2 regions of the Pseudarthrobacter sp. 1C304 genome follow, and region 1 is predicted to be linked to the other one. Evidence: predicted binding sites of a transcription regulator. Region 1 holds the regulator's gene; the other holds the start of a gene.

What was found. Region 1 encodes LexA, which represses DNA repair genes until DNA is damaged. Its sites were predicted from a motif close to TCGAACANNTGTTCGA; they were not measured.
Region 2: the regulator LexA is predicted to act here: its motif matches at 1,524-1,539, upstream of ACTWQD_RS16140 (LexA family protein).

The regions. Positions count from the first base shown of each region.
Region 1 is NZ_JBQQCH010000004.1:5,279-8,884, reverse strand. Features, by position in the region: gene ACTWQD_RS09475 (ATP-dependent DNA helicase) at 1-1,256, shown strand, start outside; gene lexA (transcriptional repressor LexA) at 1,334-2,083, opposite strand; gene ACTWQD_RS09465 (LysM peptidoglycan-binding domain-containing protein) at 2,593-2,919, shown strand; gene ACTWQD_RS09460 (histidinol-phosphate transaminase) at 2,976-3,606, shown strand, end outside.
Region 2 is NZ_JBQQCH010000010.1:1,869-5,474, forward strand. Features, by position in the region: gene ACTWQD_RS16135 (Y-family DNA polymerase) at 1-1,052, opposite strand, end outside; gene ACTWQD_RS16140 (LexA family protein) at 1,079-1,510, opposite strand; gene ACTWQD_RS16145 (helicase associated domain-containing protein) at 1,869-2,525, opposite strand; gene ACTWQD_RS16150 (DNA/RNA non-specific endonuclease) at 2,742-3,606, opposite strand, start outside.

The sequences.
Region 1 (3,606 bases):
ACCGGGTCACCGGCGCCGTGTCCGGCCAGCTGTCCGTCGCGATGGTGCACGCCGCCGCGTCCGGGGCGCGGAAGCACACGGGCATCACCGTGGATGCGCTGAACAACGCCGCCGCCAACCTTGAACTGGCCGTGGCCGGAGTCCCCAGCGGGCTGATGCCCAACGGCCTGAACAGCGAACAGCTGGACTGCGTGGACCAGCTGCGGGACGCCTGCCGCGCGGCACTGTCCGACTCCAAGGGGGACAGCGCCACCACGGCCGACGGCGGCCGCCAGCTCGCGCGCTCCCGCCTCATGGTGATCCTGGAACTCTGCGAACGGCTCCTCGCCGCACGCGAAAACCGCGAAGTGGTCTGGTTCTCCCGGAACAGCACCTTCGACCCGCAGCTGGGCTACTCCCAGCCGGACGAAACGGCCCCAGCCCTGATCAACATCGCCCCGCTCAGTGTGGCCGGCCGGCTCCGCGAGGGGCTCTTCGCGGACCACACCGTCATCCTGACCTCGGCCACGCTGGCCATCGGCTCAGCCTTCGAACCCGCCGCCGGCGGACTCGGCCTGGTGGGACCCGGTGCGCCGAGCTGGACCGGGGTGGACGTCGGCTCGCCGTTCGAGTACCCCAAGCAGGGCATCCTGTACGTGGCCAAACACCTCCCCAAGCCCGGCCGCGGCACGTCCCCGGAGGCGCTCGATGAGCTGGAGAAGCTGATCCGGGCCTCCGGCGGCGGGGCACTGTGCCTCTTCTCCTCCCGCCGCGCGGCCGAGGACGCCGCCGAGGCCCTGCGGCCGCGGCTGGGCCTGAGCATCCTCTGCCAGGGCGAGTCGACCATGACGGCGCTGGTGAAACAGTTCGCCGACGAACCGGACACCTGCCTCTTCGGCACCATGTCGCTGTGGCAGGGTGTGGACGTGCCGGGGACCTCGTGCCGGCTTGTTGTCATCGACCGCATTCCGTTTCCGCGGCCCGACGACCCCCTGATGACGGCCCGCTCCCGCGCGGTGGCCCAGGCGGGCGGCAACGGCTTTATGAGTGTCTCGGCCACCCACGCGGCCATCCGCCTCGCCCAGGGCGCCGGCCGGCTGATCCGCACCACGACGGACAGGGGAGTGGTGGCGGTGCTGGATTCACGGCTGTCCACCGAACGTTACGGGGGCTTCCTCCGCGCTGCCCTGCCGCCGTTCTGGCCCACCACCGACCCCGCGGTGGCCCTCGCGGCCCTGGAACGGCTCGCGAAGGAGTCAGGCCAGCCCGCCACATAGTCCGGGGAACGCGAAGGGCCCCGCCGGATGCCGGCGGGGCCCTTCTACGCAGCCGGTGGGGTACCGGCTGGCGGGTCCTAGAGGGAGCGCAGCACCGAGACCACTTTGCCCATGATGACGGCGTGGTCGCCGAGGATGGGCTCGTACTGCGTGTTCTGCGGCAGCAGCCAGGTGTGGCCGTCGCGCTGGCGGAACGTCTTGACGGTGGCCTCGTCGTCCAGCAGTGCGGCCACGATGTCACCGTTGACGGCATCGCCCTGGCGGCGCACCACCACCCAGTCGCCGTCGCAGATCGCGGCGTCGATCATCGAGTCGCCCGCGACCTGGAGCATAAACAGCTCGCCGTGGCCCACCAGCTGGCGCGGCAGCGGCATCACGTCCTCAACGACCTGGTCGGCGAGGATCGGCCCGCCGGCCGCGATCCGGCCCACCAGCGGGACCATGGCGGTGTCCGTGGCGCTGGTCAGCTCCGAGACGGACAGGCCGCCGACGGTGCGCAGGCCGCCCGGCTTCTCGGCGCCTGCGATCTTCGCGGGGCCCTCCTCCAGGGTGAGCGGCATCAGCACTTCCATGGCGCGGGGGCGCTTGGGGTCGCGTCGCAGGTAGCCGAGCTTTTCGAGCTGCGACAGCTGGTGCGTCACGCTGGACAGGCTCGCCAGGCCCACGGTGTCGCCGATCTCGCGCATGGACGGCGGGTACCCGTTGTCCGTGACGGAGCGCTGGATGGTCTCGAGGATCTTCTTTTGCCGGACGGTGAGGCTCTTGGGTGGCCGGGCGGCCTGCGGACCCCGCTGGGAGGCCCTGCCGCCAGTGGCTTGTGCTGCCATGTTCGCCAACGCCTTTCCGTTCCACCCGGCGGCCGTGGCTGCTGCTGCCGGGAACCTCCGGCCTGAAATGTCAGACCCTGCTGATCAACTGCAGAAGTGGTTGTTCTTTGATCGAAACCTGATCCAAACCTTTGGTCGGAATCCTTGATCCAAACGTAGGCCAGCCACACGGCTTTTTCAAACATTTGTTCTAGCGAGTCTCGACAATGTTCGTCAATAAGTGCTAAAACTGAAAAGGCGGTGTTCGAACATGTGTTCTATTCGAAAGTACGGCGGGCACCGCATAACGTTCGGTTGTTTGTTCGAAGGTTAGGCCGGTTGGCGGCGGTAAGTGGAGTACGCCGGACGGCACACAATGGTCCAGGAGGGCTCAGTTCATGTCAGCAACAAGTGCGTTTCACGATACTTTCGGCCGCGACGCTTCCGGCGCCTACGGCCAGCCTGCAGGTGGTCCGGCCGGCCGCGGTTCTGCCGGGGGCGGTTCTACCAGTGCCGGCCCTGCCGGGACGGTGAAGCCGCGGCAGGCGCCGCTCCGGCTGACCAGGCGCGGGCGGTTTGTCTTCATCGGTGTTCCCCTGATCCTGCTGGCCGCCCTGGTGCTTTCGTTCAGCGGCTTCTTCAACGCCCCGGCCAAGGCCGCGGAGTCGGCGTCCGAGCTGTCACCCACGCCGACGGTGACGGTCACCGTGCAGCCCGGTGAGTCGCTGTGGGCCATCGCGGAGACCGTGGCCCCCGAGCGCGACCCCCGCGACGTCGTCGCCGACATCGTCCAGCTGAACAACCTTGAGGCAGCCCGCGTGGTGCCCGGCCAGGCGCTCTTCATCCCCGCCGGGTAGGGCCGCCCACCCGTCACAGTTTCGGCCGCCGCCGGGATCTCACTTAAACTGGTGGAGTGACTGACCAGCTAGAGCGCCTGAACCGACTTCCCCTCCGGACGAATCTCCGGGGCCTGACCCCGTACGGGGCGCCCCAGCTGGACGTCCCCATCCTGCTCAATGTCAACGAGAACACCCACGGCGTCCCCGCCGATGTGCGCGCCGCCATCTCCGAGGCGGTCGCCGCCGCCGCAGTGGGACTGAACCGCTACCCGGACCGCGAATTCACGGAGCTCCGCGAGGCCCTGGCCGAGTATCTGGGGCACGGCCTGGGGCCGGACAACATCTGGGCCGCGAACGGCTCCAACGAGGTGCTCCAGCAGATCCTCCAGGCTTTCGGCGGTCCTGGCCGCACCGCCCTCGGGTTCCCTCCCACATACTCCATGTACCCGCTGCTGGCCTCCGGCACGGACACCGCGTACATCACCGGAACCCGCGCCGCCGACTACGGACTGAGTGCCGAATCGGCCGCCCGCCAGGTCCGCGAGCTCCAGCCGAACATCGTGTTCCTGTGCTCCCCGAACAACCCCACCGGCACCGGCCTTGGCCTGGACGTCGTCGAGGCCGTCTACGAGGCCGGCGAAGCGAGCCAGACCATTGTGATCGTGGACGAGGCGTACCACGAGTTTGCCCATGACGGCACGCCCA
Region 2 (3,606 bases), on a different contig from region 1:
TCGGTGACCATGATCCCGGCCCGGGCGTATCGGATGCCTTCGACGATGCGGGGGATCAGGGCGTGGGCGGCCTTGGTGAGGATCACCGGATCAGCCGTGGGCATCGGCAGTGCCACACTGACGGTGGGGTAGGACATGTCGTTGGGGTTGAAGTGCGAGGTGCCGGCGAACGCGGTGAGGACTTTGGCTTGAAGGCCGTGTTTGGCCAGCCGGGCGGAGGCCTGCTGGCCGTAGACACTCATGACCTGCCGGATCCCGGCGGCGGTGGTGATGGGAGTGGCGAACGAGCGGGAGAAGATGAGCTGGTCCCGGCCGATGCGTTCTTCCTCCATCGGGATGCAGGGTGTGCCCTGCAGCTCCAGGACGGTGCGCATCATGACCACGGAGAACCGGTCCCGGATCATCACTGGATCCGCCCGGGACAAGTCCAGGATCGAATGGATACCCAGGGCGTTGAGGCGTTTGGTCAGCCTGGTCGCCACACCCCAGATCTCAATGACGGACAGCCGCCGCATCAGGGCCTCCCGGTCGGTGGCAGGTACGGCGTCCCAGTGGCAGACCCCATCGAAGGCCGGGTTGTTCTTGGCCCATTTGTTCGCGAGCTTCGCCAGGGTTTTCGTCGGCGCGATGCCGACGCAGACGGGCACCCCGACATTGCGCCGCACGGTGGTTTTCATGGCTCGGCCGAGGGCCAGAAGTTCGTCGGGGGTGCCCTTGACGCCGAGGAAGGCCTCGTCGATGCTGTAGACCTCCAGCCAGGCCGAGTACCGGCCCAGGAGTTCCATCACGCGGGCGCTGATGTCCCCATAGAGCTCGTAATTGCTGGAGAGGGCCACGAGGCCCCATTCTTTGGCTCGCGGTGCGAGTTTGAACCACGGATCGCCCATGGCGATCCCGAGGCGTTTGGCTTCGGGGGAGCGGGTGACGGCGCAGCCATCGTTGTTCGACAGCACGATCACGGGCCTACCCTCCAGGGCCGGGTTGAACGCCCGTTCCGCCGAGGCGTAGAAGCAGTTCACGTCCACGTGCGCGATCTGCGGCAGCTGCCGCATCACCGCCGGTGCGCCCACGGCCGACCCTAAACGACGTGCAGGCATCGGGTGACGACGCCCCACACGAGAAGGTCCGAGAGTGAGGGAACCACAATGTCCGGGTAGGCCGGGTTCTCTGCCTGAAGCACGACACCGGTGCGTGTGATCCGGAGCCGTTTGACCGTCAGCTCCCCGTCCAGGACCGCTACGACCACGGACCCGTCCACCGGTTCCAGCGCCCGGTTCACGATCAGCTCATCCCCGTCACTGATCCCGGCCCCGGCCATGGACTCCCCGGAAACCCGCACCACATACGTGCTCGTGACGTCCTTGATCAGGTGCGCGTTCAGGTCGATCCGGCCCTCAAAGTAATCCTGCGCAGGCGAGGGATACCCGGCCGCTACAGCGACCGGAGAGACCAGCACCGACAACAACGACGCGCCCGCATCTATCACACGGGGGCCAACAATAACGCCCACAACACACCTTTATTCGAATATATGTTCGATTAAGTGTAAGCCCTGGGTCCGACGGAATGGCCACCGACTTTGGTTCCGGCCTGCGGCCGGGGCGGGTTGCACGCCAGTGGGGACAGCTTTGAGCTGTGCGGAGGGCTCCACCAGCCCCCAATGGGCACAACCCGGAGGGTTCCCGCTGCTGGCCCGGATTGGTGCGGTACGCGGCGGGCCTGTCCGGGGTTATGAGGAAGCCTCCGCGCGAATCCCAAGGGACTCAAGCGCGGAGGCGCCCGGTTCTCCAAGCTGGGGGGACTGGAGAACCAGGCCCAGTCTATGCCCGCGCTCCCTCGCGGATTGCGGCGAAGCGGGGTCTTTCCGGTCACACTTGGGGACGCCGGCCCCGGGTTCTGCCGGCCTGCCAGCCGGGAACGGTCTCGTCCAGGGACTTGGCCTTCACCGGGTCCAGTTCACCCCGGCGCCGTTTGTACCGCTGCGTGTGGATCCAGACCCCGAGGGTATGTTCCCGCTCTGAGTCGTAGCCGTGGTGCCGCGGCCAATCGTGGCCCTCGGCACGGAACTCCACCAGCTCGGCCAATCGGCCCTGCCACCTGGCCTCGTCCGTTGCTTCCCTGCGGTTCCCGGCCCACCCCGGCACTCGGGCCAGGCCCTGGCTGTAGGCAGGGTCGAGGGTGCCCTGGGCCGTTTCGCGGCGGCGTGCGGACAGCCATCGCGCCATCGACCTTTCGTCCCGGTCACCGGCACGGTCCTCGGGGAGCCGGCCTTCAGCCAGTACCCAGGTGATGACCCCCGTCATGCGGGCAAGGTCAGCGGGGGAGGGGTGAGGGACGGGAGCGGCGCCGGCTGCGGCCCGGTGGTCGGCTTCGAGTCCCGGGTCCTGGCGGCGGGCGATCACCAGGTGGTAGCCGACGGCCGCCGGTTCGGCGCGCACGAGCTCAGCGATGCGTTTCCGGCTCAGTCCGAGCCGGTACATCAGCACCCATTCCGCGTCCGGAGCGCGCCGCAACCGCTTGTCCATAATGGACCCCATCCTGCCACGGCCCTGCCCACGAGACGGGCGGGAACCCCCGGACTCAAGACACTGCTTTTTGGGCGTCCGCTGTTGCGGCCCGGCGGCCCGGTTAGGTGTGGCCGTGGCAGGGCTTTGCTGTGCCCAGACTGTTGCTTTTGCCACCCGTCGGAGCCTGCCTTGCCGGGTGACTCCGGTGCCCGGGTTAGGTCAGGTCGGGAGATGTCAGTCGGTGGCGTTGAGGTCAAAATCCAGGTCGAGGTCCAGTGGCGAGTTCAACCGTCTCCAGGTGGAGGTGATCGGGGCGGTGGTCAGCGCCCGGGCGACCGGCATCCGGTCTGCGGCCACGAGCGGGTCCAGGTCCAGGCCAGTCAGGGCGGCAATGTCTCGGACGGGGACCTGGAAGGTGCGGAACGGGCCGAGCGGGGGAGCCTCGTCGATGGCGCCGGGCCGCGGGACGTCGGGCAGGTTCGCGAGCTCGGGTGTCTGGTCCACGACGTAGCCGGTGGCGGCGAGGCCCCCGTGGTGGAGGAATACGGCGACCTTGAAGTACCGCAGCGGGATGCTGACACCGCGGTAGACGGGGTCGGTGTCACTGAAGATCGGGCCGGTGAACACGACGAGCCGGCGGCCGTTGCCGGCTGCGTTCTCCTGCAGGTAGGACTCCAGACCGAGCCAGAGGCCCAGGCCCTGGTTGAACTTTGCCGCCTGGGGCGCGGCGTTCGTGTAATGGAAGGTGTCCTCGTTGGCCCGGGCTGCCTCTTCCCGGGTTTCGCCCCAGACGGCTGAGGCCCGGCGGACCAGGTGGCCGCGGTCGATGTCGTTGCGGGCGTAAACCCTCTCCCCGGTCTGCTGGTTTTCGCCGAGCCGGGGATCGAGCCGCCACTGGATGCCGGATCGGTCCAGGTTCATCAGCTTCGCCCCGTCGATGCCCAGGGCCGTCACCGCGGCCAGGCGTTTGTCCGGTCGCATGAGTACGGAGAAATGCGTGTAGGGCAGAAGGACCGTCTCGACCCCTGCCAGGGTCGGAACGGGCACCGGCACACCGAGGAAGCAAGCATCGAAACCGGACCGGCCCGACAGATCGCGT